4 regions of the Streptomyces sp. NPDC048521 genome follow, and region 4 is predicted to be linked to each of the others. Evidence: riboswitches for the same ligand, from Rfam matches in the RefSeq annotation. Region 4 holds a riboswitch; each other region holds the start of a gene.

Region 1 (5,326 bases), on a different contig from region 4:
GCAGACGGACGTGACACCCGACGACCAGCGGGAGCAGAACGCACTGGTGGCGGCCGACAAGAAGTTCGCGGAGAGCTGCGGGACACACTCGGCACGGCTGCTGCGGCACGTCTCCACCGTCGAGGCGGCACGGGACATGGACATCGTGCGGGCGGTGCTGGGGGACCGGAAGCTGAACTACGTCGGGGCGTCGTACGGCACGTTCCTCGGGGCGACGTACGCCGGTCTGTTCCCGGAGCGGGTCGGACGGATGGTTCTGGACGGCGCGCTGGACCCCGCCCTCGACGCGCGCGAGCTGAACCTGGATCAGACGGCGGGCTTCGAGACGGCGTTCCAGGCGTTCGCGAAGGACTGCGTACAGCGCTCCGACTGTCCCCTCGGCGGCAAGGGCACGACACCCGCGCAGGTCGGCGACCACCTCAAGGCGTTCTTCCGCAAGCTGGACGCCCACCCCATCCCGACGGGCGACGCGGACGGCCGCAAGCTCGGTGAGGCGCTCGCCACCACCGGGGTGATCGCGGCGATGTACGACGAGGGGGCGTGGCAGCGGCTGCGTCAGGCGCTGGCCTCGGCGATGCACGAGAACGACGGCGCGGGGCTGCTCGCGCTCGCCGACAGCTATTACGAGCGTGACGCGAGCGGTCGCTACAGCAACCTGATGATGGCCAACGCCGCCGTGAACTGCCTGGACCTGCCGCCGGCCTTCACCGGACCCGAGCAGGCGGAGAAGGCGCTGCCGGAGTTCGAGAAGACGTCCCCGGTCTTCGGCGAAGGCCTGGCCTGGGCCGCGCTGAACTGCACGTACTGGCCGGTGAAGGCGATGGGCGAACCGCACCGCATCGAGGCGAAGGGCTCGGCGCCGATCGTGGTGGTCGGCACCACCCGCGACCCGGCGACCCCCTACCGCTGGGCGCAGTCCCTCGCCCGCCAGCTCTCCTCGGCCCGCCTCCTGACCTACGTCGGCGACGGCCACACCGCCTACGGCCGCGGCAGCACCTGCATCGACGGGGCGATCAACACCTACCTGCTCCGCGGCACCCCGCCGAGTGCCGGAAAGCGCTGCTCATAGCCCATGCCACCCACCTCGGAGCCGGCCGCTCCGGGGTGGGTACGAAGCACCCCCGGAAACTGTGTAGACTTACCGACGTTGCCGGTCGCACCATAGTGCGGGCAGCGCGCCGCTTTAGCTCAGATGGCCAGAGCAACGCACTCGTAATGCGTAGGTCTCGGGTTCGAATCCCGAAAGCGGCTCCATGGGGACCCCAGGTCGGACACCGTCTGACCTGGGGTCTTCTCGTTGCCGAGATGCCCGTTCTCCGAGATGCCCGGACGGGGGGCCGGACGTAGATTCGGCACGTGGACGGTATGCCGGAGCGTATCGACCCCTCGACGGACAGGACCGTCGCCGCGCGTCTGCTCGGCTGCCTGCCCGACGAGGTCGGATACTGTCCGCGCTGCCAAGGGCTCACCCGGCGCTACGGCCGCGACGCCCAGGTCATCTGCCCGGCCTGCCGGGCGGCCGAGACCGCGACGCGACCCCTACCGGGTTCGCCGGCTGAGCCCCACCGGTCCGCCGGCTGAGCCCCACCAGGTCCGCCGGTTGCGCCCACCGGTTTCTGCCGGCTGACCTTCGCGATCACCCGGAAGCCGGCGCAGCGTCCTGTCGAACCGAACGCGGCAATGTCTCCGGGTGTCGTTGTCCCCGTGGATCCGCCTGCCTGCGCGAGGGCGAAGCTGCCCGCGTCTCGCGGCTCAGGCGCGGACGTCGTGCCAGGGCGAGCACTCCCGGTACGTGCTGGTCACGATGCACCCCCGCAGCCGGGGACGATCTTCATGTAGCGGGCGTCGTGGCCCCTGGTGGAGGCGATGCGGCCGTTGCTGAGTTCCGCCTCGATTCGCAGGCCGTCGGCCAGTGCCGTCGCGCTGCCTTGGTGCACCAGCAGTCGTGACGATCAGTCATGATCACCTTATAGACAGGTCTTTACGCCACGATGGGGGCGGGGCCCCGCACCTGGCTGTGCTCTGCTCTGCGCCGAGGCGCGCCCGCACGTGGGCCAGGGCCGCCGCCGGCCCCGGGCCCGTCAGTCGCGTCGAAGACGTCAGCCGCGTCGATCACCTCAACCGCGTCGATCCCCTCAGTCGCGTGAGACGCAGTGCTTCAGCAGTTCGGAGATCGATCCGTCCACGAGCCGGTAGCGCACGACGCGGCCGTCCTTCTGGCCCTCGACGATGCCCGCGGTCCGCAGCAGGCGCAGGGACTGGGAGACGGCGGTGTCCCTCATCCCGGTGGCGACGGCGAGGTCGGAGACGGCGATCGGGCCGGCCTCGTGGAGCGCGAGCAGCAGGGACAGGCGTCCGGGATCGGAGAGCAGCGAGAAGCGGTCGGCCCAGGCGCGTACCCGCTCCGGCTCACCGACGGCGGCGATGGCGTCGCAGACCCGGTGGCCGTCGATGGTGCGCTGCCCGGCACGTTCCGCGGGGACGAGATGCATGGCCCCATCATCGCAGCCATCGGCCGGGCGCTCCATACCTGTTCAGTTGTGCAGCCTTGCAGCCGCTACCCGCCGCCGCCTAGTGTGAGCGGGCCGTGGTGTTCGGGAAGACCGGTGACAGCCCTCAGGGGCTCAGTCCGGAGCGGCCCTCGCCACTGTGATCGGGAAGTTCCCGCCCCCTACACGCCACTGGCCGCACAGCCGGGAAGGCAGGGGCGGGCGCGTCGACCCGTCAGCCAGGAGACCGGCCACGGCATCACGAAGCTGATCCACGAGGTGCTGGAGCGTGACCGTATGACCGTGTCCGAAGGCGTGCCCGAAACCGCCGCCACCCCGTCCTTCCGCTGGCGTCGCGAGGACACCGTCCGGACCGCGGGGCTCCTGGCCGTGATCGTCGCCCTGCACGTGGTCGCGTTCGGGATCCTGTTCCTGCTGGTGATTCCCCGTCACTACGAGGTGGGTACCAAGGCGTTCGGCCTGGGCCTCGGCATCACGGCGTACACGCTCGGCATGCGGCACGCCTTCGACGCGGACCACATCGCGGCGATCGACAACACCACCCGCAAGCTCATGGCCGACGGCAAGCGTCCGGTGTCGGTGGGCTTCTGGTTCGCGCTGGGCCACTCCAGCGTGGTGGTCGTCATGGCCGCGCTGGTCGCCGGCGGCGCGAAGCTCGCCGGCACCCTGATGAACGACGGCTCCCGGACCCACCAGGTCCTCGGCACCGTGGGCACCACGGTCTCCGGCAGCTTCCTGTACCTCATCGCCGCCCTCAACCTGGTCGCGCTCTTCGGCATCCTGCGCGTCTTCAGGGCGATGCGCGCCGGACGTTACGACGAGGCGGAGCTGGAGGCCCACCTCGACTCCCGTGGCTTCATGAACCGTGTCCTCGGCCGGCTCACCAAGTCCATCCGCCGCCCGGGCCAGATGTTCCCGCTCGGCTTCCTCTTCGGCATCGGCTTCGACACCACGACGGAGGTCCTGCTCCTCGCGCTGGCCGGCAACGGTGCCGCCGCCGGTCTCCCGTGGTACGCGGTGCTGTGCCTGCCGCTGCTGTTCGCGGCCGGCATGAGCCTGTTCGACACGCTGGACGGCACGTTCATGAACTTCGCCTACCAGTGGGCTTTCTCCAACCCGGTGCGGAAGGTGTTCTACAACCTCACCATCACCGGCCTGTCCATCGCCGTGGCCTTCTTCGTCGGCACGATCGAGCTGGTCGGCGTCCTGCACGACAAGCTCGGTCTGCAGGATGACGTCACCGGCTGGATAGCGGCCCTGGACCTGGACAACGTCGGCTATGTCATCGTCGGCCTGTTCGTGGTCGTCTGGGCCGTGGCCATCGCGTACTGGCGCTTCGCCAAGGTCGAGGAACGCTGGGCCGTCCGCGCCGCAGACTCGGGCTGAGACGGTGGGAGTGCCGGGCCGTGTGAGCCTCCGGCACCGGCTGAAGGGGAAGGCGGTCGGTCGATCGGCGGAGCCACTCCCTCATGGGGGACAGAACCGGCGCAAACGCGCCGCACGGTGAATCGGCGTCAGGTGAACGCTCGGACGTGAGGCAACATCTTGGTGAACGGCGGGCGCCGCGCGGTCGAGACGCGGTGCCGCCGTCGGCCGGATGGGGTGAGGGACGTGGTGGAGCCGAGGATCGCCGTCGCCGTGGTGACCATGGGCAACCGGCCCGCCGAGGTCGACGCGCTGCTGCAGTCCGTGGCCAAGCAGGACCTCGCCCCGGCCCGCATCGTCGTCGTCGGCAACGGCTGCCGGCTGCCCGAGTTCGCCCGCCGGCTCTCCCTGCCCGGCGAGGTCACCACCATCGACGTGGAGGAGAACCTCGGCTGCCCGGGTGGCCGGAACGTCGCCCTCGCGCGGCTGCGGGAGTACGGGGACGTCGATGTCGTCGTGGAACTCGACGACGACGGGCTGCTCGTCGACGCCGACGTGCTGCGGCGCGTACGGGACCTGTACGCCGCCGACCCCCGCCTCGGCATCGTCGGCTTCCGTATCGCCGACGAGCACGGCGAGACCCAGCAGCGGCACGTCCCCCGGGTGGGGAAGTCGGACCCGATGCGCGGGGGATACGTCACCGGGTTCCTCGGCGGCGGGCACGCCCTGCGCATGGCGATGCTGGCCGAGACCGGGGACTGGCCCGCCGAGTTCTTCTTCGCGCACGAGGAGACCGACCTCGCCTGGCGGGCCGCCGACGCCGGCTGGAAGATCCTGTACGCCCCCGAGTTGCTGCTCCAGCACCCCAAGACGTCACCGGCCCGGCACGCCATCTACTACCGGGTCAACGCCCGCAACCGCGTCTGGCTCGTCCGGCGCCGGCTGCCCCTGCCGCTCGTCCCGGTGCACCTGGGGGTGTGGACGCTGCTCACCCTCGCCCGCACCCGCTCCCCGGCGGGGCTGAAGGCATGGTTCGGCGGATTCCTCGAGGGGGTTCGGGAGCCGGCCGGCGGGCGGCGGCCGATGCGCTGGCGGACGGTGGGGCGGCTCACCCGGCTCGGACGTCCGCCGGTGATCTGAGCCGTGCGCGGGGACCAGGCTCCGGACGCAAGGGCGGGTAAAGGGAGTCCAGCGGCTGCGCAGAGGGAACGGGACGGAGCCCCGGTCGTTCACCTCCGACGGCCGGGGCCCCTTTGCGTCCCCGGATCCAGCCTGCGGCGACACTCCCCCGAGTTACGCGACTTACGCGCGCGCCGTCGGGCCAGATCCGATGGAATGATCACATCAGGATGCGCCAACGGATCGCTAACATGTGGCCAACGGTTCGACGGCGGGACGCGGACCGAGTGGCCGGAACCCGCCCGGCGACAGCGGAACAGGCCCCTGGGACA
Region 2 (5,326 bases), on a different contig from region 4:
ACCGCAGAGCTCCGTGCCGGGTACCACTGCCGGCGCATTCGTCACCCGTCAAGCCGGTTATGGCGGGCGGGGATCGCCGTGCAGGCCGAGAGGGTGCGCGGAGCGCACGGCCACAGTGGCCGGCGGTCAAGGGCGTCAGCGGAGTCCGCGGAGTGCCGGCAGGCGGCCCCGGCCGGCCGGACCCGGTGCAGCCGGGCCACCCTCGCCCCGCGCGCCGTACTCGCGCCGCTCCAATACTGGACGCATGGACCACGACAGCGAACTCGGACTCCTCGATCCGGCCGCCCGCGAGCCGTACGAGAACGGGTACGAGGTCGCCGGGATCGTCGTCGCCGATCTGCCCCGCAGACCCCGACCAGGCGCTCTGCCACGACACGGCGGAAACGGGCTCGTCCTCCGTCGAGGACCGTGCGCCGCCCGCGAGCCGGAGAGCCCCCGCCGTGCCGGCGCGAACCCCGGCCCGTACGGAAAAGACCCGATGAGCACGAGCACCCCCCGCCGTCGCCTGCACCTTCGCCGGGCGTGAGGGCATGGCCGCCGACGACGACCGATGAGGGGTAGACGTGGAGTGATGACCCCAGGAGTGAGGTGAGCACAGTGTGGACCGTGTGAGGCTTGCCCGGGATGCGGGGACCGGCTTCGGGCGCGGCGTTCTCCCCGGCACGCCCCCCTGGCCGCGGTAGTTCCCGTGCCGCATCGTGGACGGGGCTGCTGACCTGTGGGGAGACCGCTTCACCTGCTCTGCGCGCCGAGGCGGGTGCGCCGGTGAGGTCGGCGGGTGGAAGGAGCGAGTGCGATGAGCCGAGCGAAGCAGTGTCCGGAGCCGGAGCATCGGCCGGAGGGTGGGGAGTCCGGCCCGAGCGGCTTGATGGACCTGCTGGGTGTCGCCGCGGTGCTCTTGGAGGCCGACGGCCGGATCGACATGTGGAGTCCGCAGGCCGAGGAACTGTTCGGCTACGCCCGCGGTGAGGCGGTCGGGCAGTACGCGGCGCCGCTGCTCCTCCACCCCGAACACCAGGAGGCGGCGATCAGGCTGTTCGCCGAGGTGATGGAGACCGGCCGGGGCTGGGCGGGGGCGTTCCCCGTCCGGCACAGGGACGGCAGCACCCGGATGGTCGAGTTCCGCAACATGCGGCTCACCGACAACATCGGCGACCACTACGCCCTGGGGCTGGCCACCGACCGGTCCACGCTGCGGCAGGTGGAGCGTGACGTGGCGCTGTCCACCCGGCTGATCACCCAGGCCCCGATCGGGCTGTCCGTCCTGGACACCGACCTGCGGTACGTGGTCGTCAATCCGGCTCTGGCGTCGATGCACGGAGTCCCGGAGGCCGACCACGTCGGCCGGACCTTCCGCGAGGTCCTGTCGGGTCCGCGCTTCCTGGTCGCGGAGGCCGCGATGCGGAAGGTCCTGGAGACCGGTGTCCCGGTGGTGGACGAGCAGGTGGTGGGCCGTACTCTCGCCGACCCCGACCGCGATCACGCGTGGGCGGTGTCGTTCTACCGGCTGGAGGACCACCACGGGCAGCCGCTGGGCCTCGCCACCGTGGTGGTGGACGTCACCGACCGGTACGAGACGGCGAGAAAGGCCGACCGGGCTCAGCAGCGCCTGCGCCTGGTGGCCAACGGCTCGGCCCGCATCGGCACCACCCTGGAGGTGGAGCGGACCGCACAGGAACTGGCCGACGTCCTCGTGCCCGACCTGGCCGACCTGGCCGCCGTGGACCTCCTGGACTCCGTGCTGCAGACGGGCCGCACGGACGTGGGCGAGGGCCCGGCGATGTTCCGCGCGCTGGCGGTGAAGACCGCCTACCCCACCGACGCCGCTCAGGCGATCGTGCCGCCCGGCCGCCTCACCGTCTACCACGCCGACCATCCGGCGTCCCATTGCATCCGCACCCGCCGCCCCCAGCTGGTCACCCACCTGGACAGCAGTGACCTCGCCCGCATCGCCGCCGGCCCCGAGGCCGCCCGCCTGCTCGCCCGGGCCGGTGTCCACACCGACATGGCCGTCCCGCTCATCGCCCGCGGACAGGTCATCGGCGTCATGGGCCTGGCGCGGGCCCGCAACCCCCTGCCGTTCGACGAGGACGACCTCACCCTCGCCTGCGAACTGGCCGCGTCCGCCGCGCTGAGCATCGACAACGCCGTCCTGCACCAGCACATCCGCAGCGCCGCCGAAACCCTCCAGCGCAGCCTGCTTCCCCAGCTCTCGCCGTGTCACCCCGGTCTCGAGGTCGCCGCCCGCTACCGGCCGGCCCAGGCCTTCAGCGAGGTCGGCGGCGACTGGTACGACGTCATCCCGCTCGACGGTGACCGCACCGCCCTCACCGTCGGCGACGTCATGGGCAGCGGTATCCCCGCCGCGACCGCGATGGGCCGTCTGCGCACCGCCACCTCCACCCTGGCCGACCTCGACCTCGACCCGGCCCGGATCCTCACCCACCTCGACAAGATCATTCGCGGTCTCGAGCCGTACATCGCCACCTGTGTCTACGCCGTCTACGACCCGCACCACTGCCGCTTGCACGTGGCCTCCGCCGGCCATCTGCCCCCGGTCCTGGTGCGGGACGGCAGACCACCCGAACTCCTCGACCTGCCCACCGGCATTCCGCTGGGAGTCGGTGGTGTGCCCTTCGAGGCCACCACCCTCGACCTGCGACCCGGCGACCAGCTGGTCCTCTACACCGACGGACTGGTCGAAACCCGCAACGACCCCATCGACGAACGCCTGGACGACCTCCTGCGCCAGCTGTCACCGCCGTTCCGCTCCGCGGAGGAGACCTGCGACCGGCTCCTGCGGCGGCTGCGGCACCCCGCCGACCATGACGACGTCGCCTTGCTCATCGCCCGCGCACTGCCCCTGGCGACCGCCTGCGGTACCTGACCGCGACGCCGGGCGGCCCCGCATGACGTCCGCACCGGGCACGACGCCGCTCGGCGGCGGCCGCCTGGCGCGAGATCAAGATCACGCCGGCCGGCGCGGTCTTGGCGGGGTGCATGCCACGCGGTACGGTCTGTCCGATATCGACGACGGCGAGACGGAAGCCGGTGGGAATCCGGCACGGTCGCGCCACTGTGTGCGAGATGCCTCTCGAGGCGTCACGCGAGTCAGACCCGTGGCCGTCGTCCAGTGCACCACCGAGACGGGACGCGAACTCCCGGAGGAGGTTCTGCCATGGCGCAGACCGTCGCTCAGCCGACAGCCACCACGCCCGCCATCCCCGCCAAGCTGCCGCTGCAGGCGATAGCTCCCTGGGCGGTGTTCTTCGGCATCCTGATGCTGGTCCTGCTCTACTTCGTCGGCGCCGAGCAGGGCGCCACCTCCGTGTTCAGCGGCACGGACGTCCACGAGTGGGTGCACGACGCCCGTCACCTGCTCGGCTTCCCCTGCCACTGACGCGAGGGACGCCACTCGCCCATGAACTCCGCAACGGTCAGAAACCTCCTGGTGCGGGGCATGCTCGCCGGCCTCGCCGCCGGTGTGCTCGCCCTGATCGTCTCCTACCTCCTCGGCGAGCCGAACGTCGACAAGGCGATCGGCTTCGAGGACGCCCACTCCCACGAGCACGAGACGGAGGTCGTCTCCCGCTCCCTGCAGTCCACCGCCGGTCTCGCCACCGGAGTCCTCGTCTACGGGGTCGCCTTCGGCGGCATCGCCGCGCTGGCCTTCTGCTTCGCGCTGGGCCGCGTGGGCCGCTTCGGCCCGCGGGCGACCGCGTTGCTGCTGTCCGGCTGCGCGCTGCTCGCCGTGTACGTGGTCCCCTTCCTGAAGTACCCGGCCAACCCGCCGTCGGTCGGCGACCCCGACACCATCGGCGAGCGGACCACCCTGTACTTCCTGATGATGCTGCTCAGCGTCCTCCTCGCGGTCGCCGCGACCCTCCTGGGCAAGCGGCTGGCGCCCGCTCTGGGCACCTGGTGGGCGACCGTGGTCGCGGTCGCCGCGTTCGCCCTCGCGATCGGGGTGGCCTACGCGTTCCTGCCCGTCGTCAACGAGGTGCCGCAGGACTTCCCGGCCACCCTGCTGTGGCGGTTCCGCCTCTCCGCACTGGCCGTCCAGGGCGTCCTGTGGGCCGGATTCGGCCTGCTCTTCGGCGAGTTGGCCGAGCGGCAGCTGAACCCCGAGCCCACGACGGCACCGACCGGGCGCACGGTTCCCGCCTCGAACTGAGCGGTCCTGGGACACGAGCGGGCCCCTCGGAACCATCCGAGGGGCCTCTCGCGCTCTCCGGGCACCGCCGCGGTCGGACCCGGACAGGGCACAGGGCACCGACCGATCAGCCGGGCACCGCCGAGCCGAGCAGCGGCAGAACCGAGTGGCCAGACCTGCCCGACCACGCCGGATCACCTCGGGGGCGTGCGGCGGTCGCCCTCACTGCCGTCACGGGACGCGGCATCCCGAGCCACGGCGCCCGCACGGTCTCAGCGCGCCGCGGAGGTGCCCGGCACGGCCAGGGGCTGCCCGAGCCGCAGATTCCAGCGTCCGCCCCGTCCGCTGAGTTCCGTGGCCGTCAACGGCGGCACGTCCAGCCGCCAGAAGGCAGCCGCGGGCAGGCCCAGGACATGCACGACCGCGGCCCGTACGACCTCCGGCTCCACCACGGCGAGCGTACGGCCGTCCGTGCCCTGCGCGATGTCCAGCCAGCGCCCTACCCGCCCGCACACGTCCTGCACCGACTCCCCGCCGTGTGCCGACCAGCCGGCGTCGGCGAGCCAACGGCCCACCGCCTCCGGCTCGGTGGCCCCCACCTCCTCAAGGGTGCGGCCCCGCCAACGGCCCACATCCAGACCCTTCAGTTCCGGCGTCTCCCCGCCGTCCAGGCCGAGCGCCGCCGCCGTCTCCCGGCACCGCACGCTCGGGGACATGGTGACCCCGGCGTACGCGGGCAGCGTCCCGGCCGCCGAGCGGGCGCGGGCCGCACCGGCGTCGTCGATCGAGTCGCCGTCGTAGAAGCGGGCCTGCCGCAGCGACGGGCTCGTCGCGGGCGAGACGAAGGTGACGCGGCTGGTCACGTGTCTGCTCCTCCTGCGGCTGCTACGGGGTGCGGGTCGCGGATTCCCGTTCTCACGGGGAACGGCACGTACGGCGAGCACCTCCTCGTCGTCCCCGCCGCGTGGCGAACCTAGCATCGGCCCTGCGGAGGCCGGTGGCGACGTCCCCACACCCCCACCCCCCACTCCCTCCCACCCCATAGGATCCTTTTCGTCCGGTATTCCTGGGTACACGGTGTCGGTATGGGTGGCATGGGGCCGCTGGAGGTGGCGACGTGGCGGTTGCCTCCGCGGCCGGAGAGTGTCGCGTCGGCCCGGCGGTTCGTGCGGT
Region 3 (5,326 bases), on a different contig from region 4:
GCGGTGAGCGAGTACCCGGCGTCACGCAGCGCGTCCAGCACCCGCACCGCCGACGCGGGCGTGTCCAGGCCGACCGCGTTGCCGACCCGCGAGTGCTTGGTCGGGTAGGCGGTGAAGACCAGGGCGATCTTCTTCTCGGCGTTCGGCTTGTGCTTCAGCCGCGCGTGCCGCAGGGCGATCCCGGCCACCCGGGAGGCCCGCTCCGGATCGGCGACGTACACCGGGACCTCGTCGGGGCCCTGCTCCTTGAAGGAGAACGGCACGGTGATCAGACGGCCGTCGAACTCGGGGATCGCGACCTGCATCGCCGCGTCCATGGGGGACAGGGCCGCGTCGGACTCCTGCCACGCGTCCCGCGAGGAGGTGAGGCAGAGCCCTTGCAGCACGGGGATGTCGAGGTCGGCGAGCGCGCCGATGTCCCAGGACTCCTCGTCGCCGCCCGCCGACGCCTGCGAGGCGTGCGTGCCGCCGGCCGCGAGGACGGTGGCCACCAGGGCGTCGGCCTTCCCCAGCAGCTCGTACAGCCCGGCGTCCGCGCCGCGCAGCGACCCGCAGTACACCGGCAGGGCGTTGGCGCCCTTCGCCTCGATCGCCTCGCACAGCGTGTCCACGAAGGCGGTGTTGCCGCTCAGCTCGTGCGCCCGGTAGAACAACACGCCCACCGTCGGGCGGCCGTCCCGCAGCTCGTACCCGCCGTGCACGCCGTACTCCGGCATCTTGCGCGGCTCGTCGAAGCCCTCACCGGTCAGCAGCACGGTGTCGGACAGGAACCGGGACAGCTCCAGCAGGTTCGCGGGCCCGCCCTCGACCAGGTACTTCAGCGCCTCCGCGACCACTCCGGCCGGCACGGACGACTCGGCCATCAGCTCCGCGTCGGGGACGGCCTCGCCGCCCAGCAGCACGGTCGGCACACCGGACGCCTTCAGCGCGGCCAGCCCGTCCTCCCAGGCGCGCTTGCCGCCCAGCAGCCGTACGACGGCGAGGTCCGCGCCCTCGATCAGGCCCGGCAGCTCCTCGGTGACGTCGACCCGGGTCGGGTTCCCGATCCGGTACCCGGCGCCGGAGGCCCGGGCCGCCAGCAGATCCGTGTCGGCGGTCGACAACAACAACACTGTGCTCATGCGGGCGCTCCCGGTGGGATGAAAGGCAGTCCTTGCGGCGCGCCCGACTCGATGAGCCGCCAGAGCGCGTCCGTGTCCGCGTGCTGTTCGATCAGGTCGCCGAGCCGGTCGAGCTGCTCCTCGCGCAGCGCGGCGAAGGACGTGTCCGGGGCCGGTACGAAGCGGCGGCCCGCGGCGGCGGCCACCTCGCGCAGGAAGGCCCGCCGGAAACCGTCCGACTCCAGCGAGCCGTGCCAGTGGGTGCCCCAGGTCTGGCCGACCCGGCAGCCGTCCAGGAAGGGCTCGCCGCCCAGGACGTCGGCGACCCCGTGATGGATCTCGTACCCCTCGACCCGCTCGCCGAGGGCCTCCCCGGCGGGCCGGGTGAGGGTCTTCTCGCGGGCGAACCGCACCCGCACCGGAAGCAGGCCGAGCCCGGGGACCTCGCCGGCCCGCGACTCGACCTCGTCCTCGATGTGCTCGCCGAGGATCTGGAAGCCGCCGCAGATGCCGAGGACGGGCCTGTGCCGGGCGGCCCTGCGCACGAGGGCATCGGCAAGTCCCCGCTCCCGCAGCCACTGAAGCGCCCGTACGGTCCCGCGCGTGCCCGGGATCACCACGAGGTCGGCGTCCGCCAGTTCCTCCGGACGGTCCACGAACCGCACCACGACACCCGGCTCGGCGGCCAGCGCGTCCACGTCCGTGAAGTTGGACATCAGCGGGATCGCGCAGACGGCGACCCGCAGCACGTCCTCGCCGGCCGGGGGAGCGACGGCCGACTCCCGGACGGGGCCCCGCGACACCCTCTCCCACGCTCGGCTGCGCTCGCGCGGGGGGACCCCCATCCCGTCCTCCTCGTCGATGCCGAGCCCGTGCCGGAAGGGCAGAACGCCGTAGGTGCGCCGCCCGGTGAGGCCCTGGAGCATGTCCAAGCCCGGTTCGAGCAGGCCGACATCACCCCGGAACTTGTTCACCAGGAACCCGGCGATCAGCTCCTGGTCCTCCGGCGACAGCAGGGCGACCGTGCCGAAGAAGGAGGCGAACACGCCCCCGCGGTCGATGTCCCCGACCACCAGCACGGGCAGCCGCGCGTTGCGGGCGATGCCCATGTTGACGATGTCGGTCCGCCGCAGGTTGATCTCGGCCGGGCTCCCCGCCCCCTCACAGATCACCGCGTCATACGTGCCCCGCAACTCGGCCAGACAGTCCAGCACCGTGCCGAGCAGCCGCTGCTGCCGCCCACCGTGGTAGCCGCGCGCGCTCAACTCGCCCACCGGCTTGCCCAGCAGCACCACCTGGCTGCTCTGCTCGCCGCCCGGCTTGAGCAGCACCGGGTTCATCAGCGCGGTCGGCTCGACCCGGCAGGCCTGGGCCTGCATGGCCTGCGCCCGCCCGATCTCGGCGCCCTCCTTCGTCACGAACGAATTGAGGGACATGTTCTGCGCCTTGAACGGCGCGACCTTCACGCCCTGGCGCACCAGCCACCGGCAGATCCCGGCCGTCACGACGCTCTTGCCGGCGTCGGAGGTGGTGCCGGCGACGAGGAGACCCCCGCTCACTTCCCACGTCCCTTCACGAGTCGGCGCGCGGCGACCGTGACGCCGAGCGCGAGCAGGCCGACACGGCGGGAGAGCCGTACGGCCCGGTCGATGTCGGTGACCCGGACGGCGCGCCCGGTCCCGCCGTTGAGCACGGGGCGGTGCTCGACCCGGCCGCCGTAGGAGAGCGTCCCGCCCAGGCGCACCCCGAGGGCGCCCGCGAAGGAGGCCTCCACGGGCCCGGCGTTGGGGCTCGGATGCCGGGACGCGTCGGCCCGCCAGGCCCGTACCGCGCCCCGCGGGTCGGGGCCGGCGAGCACGGCGAGGACGGCGGTCAGCCGGGCCCCCGGCCAGCCGGCGAGGTCGTCGAGGCGGGCGGAGGCCCAGCCGTAGCGCCGGAACCGGGGCGACTTGTGACCGACCATCGCGTCGAGGGTGTTGACCGCCCGGAACCCGAGCAGCCCCGGCACCCCGCCCACGGCACCCCACACCAGCGCGCCCACGACCGCGTCGGAGGTGTTCTCGGCGACCGACTCGACCACGGCCCGGGCGATCCCGTCGGCGTCCAGCGCCTGCGGGTCCCGGCCGCACAGGTGGGGCAGCCGCGCGCGGGCCGCCTCGACGTCCCCGGCCTCCAGGGCACGCCCGACGGTGCGGGCCTCCCGGGCGAGCGAGGTGCCGCCGACGACCGCCCAGGTGACGGCCGCGGTCAGCGCGACGGAGGCGGTGGGGGAGGGGCGTACGGCGCGTACGGCCAGCGCGCCGAGGGCGACGGCGCCACCGGCGCACACGGCGGTGTGCAGCGTGCCCCAGCCGCGGTGGTCGTGCCACAACGCGCGTTCCACGGCCGCTGCCACCCGCCCGAACGCGGCGACCGGATGCCCGCGGCGGGGATCGCCGAGGAGCAGGTCACCGAGAAGGCCGGCGGCGGCGCCGTACGCGTAGGAGCGATCGGCACCCATCGGCTCAGCCGGCCGTGGGTACAGGAGCGGGCCTGGTACTGGTCCTTCGGCAGCCGAGCATGGCGATCTGTGTCCTCACTCAGGGTGTCCGCGCCCTGGTTCGACGTGATTCGGCGGTGAGAGTTCCTGGCTCCCGGGGGTTCTTCCCCGGTGACAGTGGCGGGACCGCGCCGGATTCGCACCGGCTTCCTCTCTTGCCGCCGTACATGGCCTGGGCAGTCCACCACGCGCCCGGAACGGCCGTCAACTTGCCGTTGACCTGCAGGGGGAGAGTGTGCCGATCCCCACACCGTGAGGCGTGCGGGCATGCCGGAGGCTCCCCTCCGCACCAGTGGGAGGGGAGCCTCGAGGCGCTCGGTCGGGCCGTGGCGGACGGATGCCGGGTCAGGCCGTCGACGAAGGGTGCCAGGTCAGGCTTTCGCCACGATCAGGTAGAAGCCGTACGCCACCGCCGCCGCGCAGGCCGCGAAGCAGACGTAGGCGCCGGTGACGGCCAGGGCCGCGGAGCCGCCCTGGGCCGCGGCCTTCTCGCGCCGCGACAGACCGTTGATGCCGAGGGTGAACAGGGCTACCAGGCCCACCGTGAACACGAGGCTGACGCCGAAGACGGAGCCGAGGGCCGCCCAGTCGATCTTCATGATGCTTCCTTGGTGAACGGGTGCTCGGGGTCAGACCGCGGCGGCCGGCGGGACCGCCGGGGCAGCGGGGGCCGGGTCGGCGACCGGGGCCGGGATGGTGGCCGTCAGGTCCTCGGTGATCGCGCCCGCCGGGGGCGGGGTCACGGCGGCGATGGCGGTGGTCACCACGCCGGCCGGTTCCTCGGTCTCGGCGACGACGTTCGTGTGGTCGACGACCTCGCGGCGGGAGATCTTCCAGATCGCGGCGCTCGCGGCGACCAGGAAGACGGCGACGGCGGCGGTGCCCCAGTCGCCCAGGTCCGTGACGGACTCGGCGCCCGCGCCCACCAGCGCGGCGGCCGGCAGGGTCAGCGCCCAGGCGACGAACATGCGGCCCGCGGTCGACCAGCGGACCACTCCGCCCTTGCGGCCCAGGCCCGCGCCCATCACCGAGCCGGAGACGACGTGCGTGGTGGAGAGGGAGAAGCCGAGGTGGGAGGAGGCCAGGATGGCGGTCGCGGCGCTGGTCTGGGCGGCGAAGCCCTGGCGCGGCTCCAGATCGGTCAGGCCCTTGCCCATGGTGCGGATGATGCGCCAGCCGCCGATGTAGGTGCCGAGCGCGATGGCCAGGCCGGCGGAGAGGATCACCCAGACGGGAGGGTTCGAGCCGGGGGCGATGGAGCCGCCCGCGATGAGGGCGAGGGTGATGATGCCCATCGTCTTCTGGGCGTCGTTGGTGCCGTGGGCGAGGGAGACCAGGCCGGCGGAGGCGATCTGGCCGGCGCGGTAGCCCTTGCGGGTGGCCTCGCCGTCGGCGGTGCCGCCGATGCCGTAGGAGAAGCGGGTGGCCAGCACCGAGGCGAGGCCCGCCACGATCGGCGCGGCCACCGCCGGGAGCAGCACCTTGGTGACCAGCACGTCACCGTGGACGGCGCCGAAGCCCGCGGAGGCGACGGTGGCGCCGACCAGGCCGCCCAGCAGGGCGTGCGAGGAGCTGGACGGCAGGCCCACCAGCCAGGTCAGCAGGTTCCAGAGGATCGCGCCGACCAGGGCGGCGAAGATGACCTCGGGACGGATGCCGGTCTCGTCGACGAGACCCTTGGAGATCG
Region 4 (5,326 bases):
GGGCGGTCGGTCGTTCGGCACCTGGATCACCTGGTTCCTGCTCGGTGGCGACCTGTACACGGCCTACACCTTCGTCGCCGTACCGGCGGCGATCTACGCGGCGGGCGCGTCCGGCTTCTTCGCGGTGCCGTACACGATCCTGGTCTATCCGCTGATCTTCACGTTCCTGCCCCGCCTGTGGTCGGTGTCGCACAAGCACGGCTATGTGACGACCTCGGACTTCGTGCGCGGCCGGTTCGGCTCCAAGGGCCTGTCGCTGGCCGTGGCGATCACCGGCATCCTCGCGACGATGCCGTACATCGCGCTCCAGCTCGTCGGCATCCAGGCCGTCCTGGACGTGATGGGCGTCGGCGGCGGCGAGAACACGAACTGGTTCGTGAAGGACCTCCCGCTGCTCATCGCCTTCGGTGTGCTGGCGGCCTACACCTACTCCTCCGGCCTGCGCGCGCCTGCGCTGATCGCGTTCGTCAAGGACACGCTGATCTACATCGTCATCACGGTGGCGATCATCTACATACCGATCAAGCTGGGCGGGTTCGACGACATCTTCGCCAAGGCGGGCGAGAAGTTCTCGACCACGGGCGTGGGCGGTGTCGTACCGGCGCCGGCGGGCCAGTGGACGTACGCCACACTGGCACTCGGCTCCGCGCTGGCGCTGTTCATGTACCCGCACTCGATCACCGCGACCCTGTCGTCCAGGAGCCGTGAGGTGATCCGCCGCAACACCACGATCCTGCCGCTGTACTCGCTCATGCTGGGTCTGCTGGCGCTGCTGGGCTTCATGGCGATCGCGGCCGGGGTGAAGGTCACCAACGGGCAGTTGGCGATCCCGCAGCTGTTCGAGGACATGTTCCCGGACTGGTTCGCGGGCGTGGCCTTCGCGGCGATCGGCATCGGCGCCCTGGTGCCGGCGGCGATCATGTCCATCGCGGCGGCGAACCTCTTCACCCGCAACATCTACAAGGACTTCATCAAGCCGGACGCCACGGCCGCGCAGGAGACCCGCGTCTCCAAGATCGTGTCGCTGCTGGTGAAGGTGGGCGCGCTGATCTTCGTCCTCACCATGGACAAGACGGTCGCCATCAACTTCCAGCTGCTGGGCGGCATCTGGATCCTGCAGACCTTCCCGGCCCTGGTCGGCGGCCTGTTCACCCGCTGGTTCCACCGCTGGGCGCTGCTGGCCGGCTGGGCGGTCGGCATGGTGTACGGCACGGTCGCCGCGTACGGGATCGCCTCCCCGACGCAGAAGCACTTCGGCGGCAACGCCAAGGAGATCCCCGGCATCGGCGAGATCGGCTACATCGGCCTCACGGCCTTCGTGCTGAACGTCCTCGTCACCGTGGTCCTCACGGTGGTCCTGAAGGCCCTGAAGGCCCCCGAGGGCATCGACGAGACCAAGCCGGAGGACTACTCGGCCGACGCGGGCGACCCGGGTGTCCAGGTGGAGCTTCCGCCGGCCACGGCAGGCGCCGGTCACTGAGACGCGCCCCGCAGGGACGCGGTGAACCGCGCGACCAGCCATCCCCGACCCCGGAGCGGGCCGCAGTCGTCGACCGACGACCGCGGCCCGCTCTTCGTCACTCTCCTCACCTACGAGTTGACCCTCTGAAGCCGCGGCGACACAACATCTGGGGGTGACACGGCGGACCGGCACTAGATGTATGCTCATGCTCGCTGTCGCCGCAGGGGAATCCGGTGCGAATCCGGAACTGTCCCGCAACGGTGTACTTGCGTGCATCCGCACGCCTGTCCAGTCCGAGGACCTGCCGTCAGCGCGCCCGGCCGTCCGGTCCGGGTGCCTTGAGACGTCCGGGCCTCGTGGAGTGGGCCGGTGGACGCGACGCCGTGTGCGCTCGTGGCTGCCCCCTGCCCTCCGCCAGGCCCCGTGCCGAGCGAGGGAGAGCCCCACGTGACCATCGCGCCAGCCGATCCGGCTTCAGTCAGCGAGCCGGAGACGGACGGTCCCGGTGCCGCGCTGCTGCGGACCCTGACCGAGCTGACCGCCGACCTCCCCGACGCCGACCCCGGCCGGGTCGCCGCCGCCGCGCTGCGGGGCCGGTCCGCACGGGCTGCCTCCGAGATCACCGCGGAGTTGCGCGAGCTGGCCACGGAGGCGGCCGCAGGCCTGATCTCCGAGGACCCCGCCTACTCGAGGCTGGCCGCCCGCCTGCTGACCCGGGCCATCCGGGACGAGGCCGCCTCGCAGGGCGTGACGTCCTTCACCGAGTCCGTCGGCGTGGGACACCGGGAGGGGCTCATCGCGGACCGGACCGCCGCGTTCGTGCGGCTGCACGCCGAGCGGCTCGACGCGCTGATCGACACGCACGCCGACGACCGCTTCGGCTACTTCGGCCTGCGCACCCTGTACAGCCGCTACCTGCTGCGGCACCCGATCACCCGCAAGGTGATCGAGACGCCCCAGCACTTCCTGCTGCGGGTGGCCGCCGGCCTCGCCGAGGACGACACCGTTCGCTCCGTGGACGAGGTCGCCGCGCTCTACGCCCTCATGAGCCGGCTCGACTACCTGCCCTCCTCCCCCACGCTCTTCAACTCCGGTACGCGGCACCCGCAGATGTCGTCCTGCTACCTGCTCGACTCCCCGCTGGACGAGCTGGACTCCATCTACGACCGCTACCACCAGGTCGCCCGCCTCTCCAAGCACGCCGGCGGCATCGGTCTGTCGTACTCCCGGATCCGTTCGCGCGGTTCGCTGATCCGCGGCACCAACGGGCACTCCAACGGCATCGTCCCGTTCCTGAAGACCCTGGACGCCTCGGTGGCCGCCGTGAACCAGGGCGGCCGGCGCAAGGGCGCGGCCGCGGTGTACCTGGAGACCTGGCACTCCGACATCGAGGAGTTCCTGGAGCTGCGCGACAACACCGGTGAGGACGCCCGCCGCACGCACAACCTGAACCTGGCCCACTGGATCCCGGACGAGTTCATGCGCCGGGTCAACGCCGACGAGCAGTGGTCGCTGTTCTCCCCGGCGGACGTGCCGGAGCTGGTGGACCTGTGGGGCGAGGAGTTCGACGCCGCCTACCGCAGGGCCGAGGCCGACGGCCTCGCGAAGAAGACGATCCCGGCCCGCGACCTGTACGGCCGCATGATGCGCACGCTCGCACAGACCGGCAACGGCTGGATGACCTTCAAGGACGCCGCCAACCGCACGGCGAACCAGACGGCGACCGCGGGCCATGTGGTCCACTCCTCCAACCTCTGCACGGAGATCCTGGAGGTCACGGACGACGGCGAGACGGCGGTCTGCAACCTGGGGTCGGTCAACCTCGGCGCCTTCGTGACCGCCGGGGACATCGACTGGGAGCGGCTGGACGAGACGGTCCGCACGGCCGTCACCTTCCTCGACCGGGTCGTGGACATCAACTTCTACCCGACCGAGCAGGCGGGCCGTTCCAACGCCAAGTGGCGCCCCGTCGGCCTGGGCGCGATGGGTCTGCAGGACGTCTTCTTCAAGCTGCGCCTGCCCTTCGACTCCCCCGAGGCGAAGGCCCTGTCCACCCGGATCGCCGAGCGCATCATGCTCGCCGCGTACGAGGCCTCGGCCGACCTCGCCGAGCGCAACGGCCCGCTGCCGGCCTGGGAGAAGACCCGTACGGCCCACGGCGTGCTGCACCCCGACCACTACGGCGTCGAGTTCACCTGGCCGGAGCGCTGGGCGGCGCTGCGGGCGCGGATCGCGGCCGTCGGGATGCGCAACTCGCTGCTCCTCGCCATCGCCCCGACGGCCACCATCGCGTCCATCGCGGGCGTGTACGAGTGCATCGAGCCGCAGGTGTCCAACCTGTTCAAGCGCGAGACGCTGTCGGGCGAGTTCCTCCAGGTCAACTCGTACCTGGTGCAGGACCTGAAGCACCTCGGCGTGTGGGACGCGCGCACCCGGGAGGCACTGCGTGAGTCCAACGGCTCGGTGCAGGGCTTCGCCTGGATCCCCGAGGAGGTGCGGGCGCTCTACCGCACGGCGTGGGAGATCCCGCAGCGCGGCCTGATCGACATGGCCGCGGCCCGCACCCCGTTCCTGGACCAGGCGCAGTCCCTGAACCTGTTCCTGGAGACGCCGACCATCGGCAAGCTGTCCTCGATGTACGCGTACGCCTGGAAGTCGGGTCTGAAGACGACGTACTACCTGCGCTCCCGACCGGCCACGCGCATCGCCCGCGCCGCCCAGGCGCAGGCCCCCAGGACGATCCCCGTCCAGCAGGCCGCCGACCCCGACGCGGTCGCCTGCTCCCTGGAGAACCCCGAGTCCTGCGAAGCCTGCCAGTGATTCCCGCCCGCCACCCGACCACCACCCCTGGAGGACGGCGCTCCGCGCCGACTGCGATGACGAACCAGAACCTTCTCGACCCCGGCTTCGAGCTGACTCTCCGCCCGATGCGCTACCCCGACTTCTACGAGCGCTACCGGGACGCCATCAAGAACACCTGGACCGTCGAGGAGGTCGACCTCCACTCGGACGTCGCCGACCTCGCGAAACTGACGCCGGCCGAGCAGCACCTGATCGGCCGTCTGGTGGCGTTCTTCGCGACGGGTGACTCGATCGTCGCGAACAACCTGGTGCTCACGCTGTACAAGCACATCAACTCCCCGGAGGCGCGCCTGTACCTGTCGCGCCAGCTGTTCGAGGAGGCCGTGCACGTCCAGTTCTATCTGACGCTGCTCGACACCTACCTGCCCGACCCGGACGACCGCGCCGCCGCCTTCGCGGCCGTGGAGAACATCCCGTCCATCCGCGAGAAGGCCGAGTTCTGCTTCCGTTGGATGGACTCGGTGGAGAAGCTGGACCGGCTGGAGTCCAAGGCCGACCGCCGGCGCTTCCTGCTCAACCTCATCTGCTTCGCCGCGTGCATCGAGGGGCTGTTCTTCTACGGCGCCTTCGCGTACGTCTACTGGTTCCGCAGCCGGGGTCTGCTGCACGGCCTGGCCACCGGCACCAACTGGGTGTTCCGCGACGAGACGATGCACATGTCCTTCGCCTTCGACGTGGTCGACACCGTCCGCAAGGAGGAGCCGGACCTCTTCGACGACGAGCTGCAGCAGCAGGTCACCGACATGCTGCAGGAGGCCGTCGAGGCCGAGCTGCAGTTCGCGCGCGACCTGTGCGGTGACGGCCTCCCGGGCATGAACACCGACTCCATGCGGCAGTACCTCGAGTGCGTCGCCGATCAGCGCCTGACGCGTCTCGGCTTCGCCCCGGTCCACGGCTCGGAGAACCCCTTCTCCTTCATGGAGCTGCAGGGCGTTCAGGAGCTGACGAACTTCTTCGAGCGCCGCCCGTCGGCGTACCAGGTCGCGGTGGAGGGCACGGTCG

What was found. A riboswitch is a leader RNA that binds a small molecule or an ion and turns the genes downstream of it on or off. The one in region 4 is predicted to bind cobalamin.
Region 1: it holds a riboswitch for cobalamin, as region 4 does, so the genes downstream of both, ACGFRF_RS13785 (HoxN/HupN/NixA family nickel/cobalt transporter) here and ACGFRF_RS09100 (ribonucleoside-diphosphate reductase subunit alpha) in region 4, are expected to answer to the same signal.
Region 2: it holds a riboswitch for cobalamin, as region 4 does, so the genes downstream of both, ACGFRF_RS01875 (CbtB-domain containing protein) here and ACGFRF_RS09100 (ribonucleoside-diphosphate reductase subunit alpha) in region 4, are expected to answer to the same signal.
Region 3: it holds a riboswitch for cobalamin, as region 4 does, so the genes downstream of both, ACGFRF_RS18250 (cobalamin biosynthesis protein) here and ACGFRF_RS09100 (ribonucleoside-diphosphate reductase subunit alpha) in region 4, are expected to answer to the same signal.

The regions. Positions count from the first base shown of each region.
Region 1 is NZ_JBICWR010000005.1:26,663-31,988, reverse strand. Features, by position in the region: gene ACGFRF_RS13805 (alpha/beta fold hydrolase) at 1-1,069, shown strand, start outside; tRNA gene ACGFRF_RS13800 (tRNA-Thr) at 1,178-1,254, shown strand; gene ACGFRF_RS13795 (hypothetical protein) at 1,800-1,937, opposite strand; gene ACGFRF_RS13790 (ArsR/SmtB family transcription factor) at 2,136-2,492, opposite strand; cobalamin riboswitch at 2,572-2,760, shown strand; gene ACGFRF_RS13785 (HoxN/HupN/NixA family nickel/cobalt transporter) at 2,787-3,896, shown strand; gene ACGFRF_RS13780 (glycosyltransferase family 2 protein) at 4,122-5,015, shown strand.
Region 2 is NZ_JBICWR010000001.1:397,559-402,884, reverse strand. Features, by position in the region: gene ACGFRF_RS01885 (hypothetical protein) at 245-526, shown strand; gene ACGFRF_RS01880 (SpoIIE family protein phosphatase) at 797-2,887, shown strand; cobalamin riboswitch at 2,998-3,142, shown strand; gene ACGFRF_RS01875 (CbtB-domain containing protein) at 3,179-3,400, shown strand; gene ACGFRF_RS01870 (CbtA family protein) at 3,422-4,174, shown strand; gene ACGFRF_RS01865 (histidine phosphatase family protein) at 4,426-5,016, opposite strand; gene ACGFRF_RS01860 (SpoIIE family protein phosphatase) at 5,239-5,326, shown strand, end outside.
Region 3 is NZ_JBICWR010000007.1:57,711-63,036, reverse strand. Features, by position in the region: gene cobN (cobaltochelatase subunit CobN) at 1-1,121, opposite strand, end outside; gene ACGFRF_RS18255 (cobyric acid synthase) at 1,118-2,659, opposite strand; gene ACGFRF_RS18250 (cobalamin biosynthesis protein) at 2,656-3,600, opposite strand; cobalamin riboswitch at 3,698-3,840, opposite strand; gene ACGFRF_RS18245 (hypothetical protein) at 4,011-4,238, opposite strand; gene ACGFRF_RS18240 (anion permease) at 4,269-5,326, opposite strand, start outside.
Region 4 is NZ_JBICWR010000003.1:339,120-344,445, forward strand. Features, by position in the region: gene mctP (monocarboxylate uptake permease MctP) at 1-1,480, shown strand, start outside; cobalamin riboswitch at 1,652-1,786, shown strand; gene ACGFRF_RS09100 (ribonucleoside-diphosphate reductase subunit alpha) at 1,910-4,282, shown strand; gene ACGFRF_RS09105 (ribonucleotide-diphosphate reductase subunit beta) at 4,339-5,326, shown strand, end outside; gene ACGFRF_RS09110 (hypothetical protein) at 5,259-5,326, opposite strand, start outside.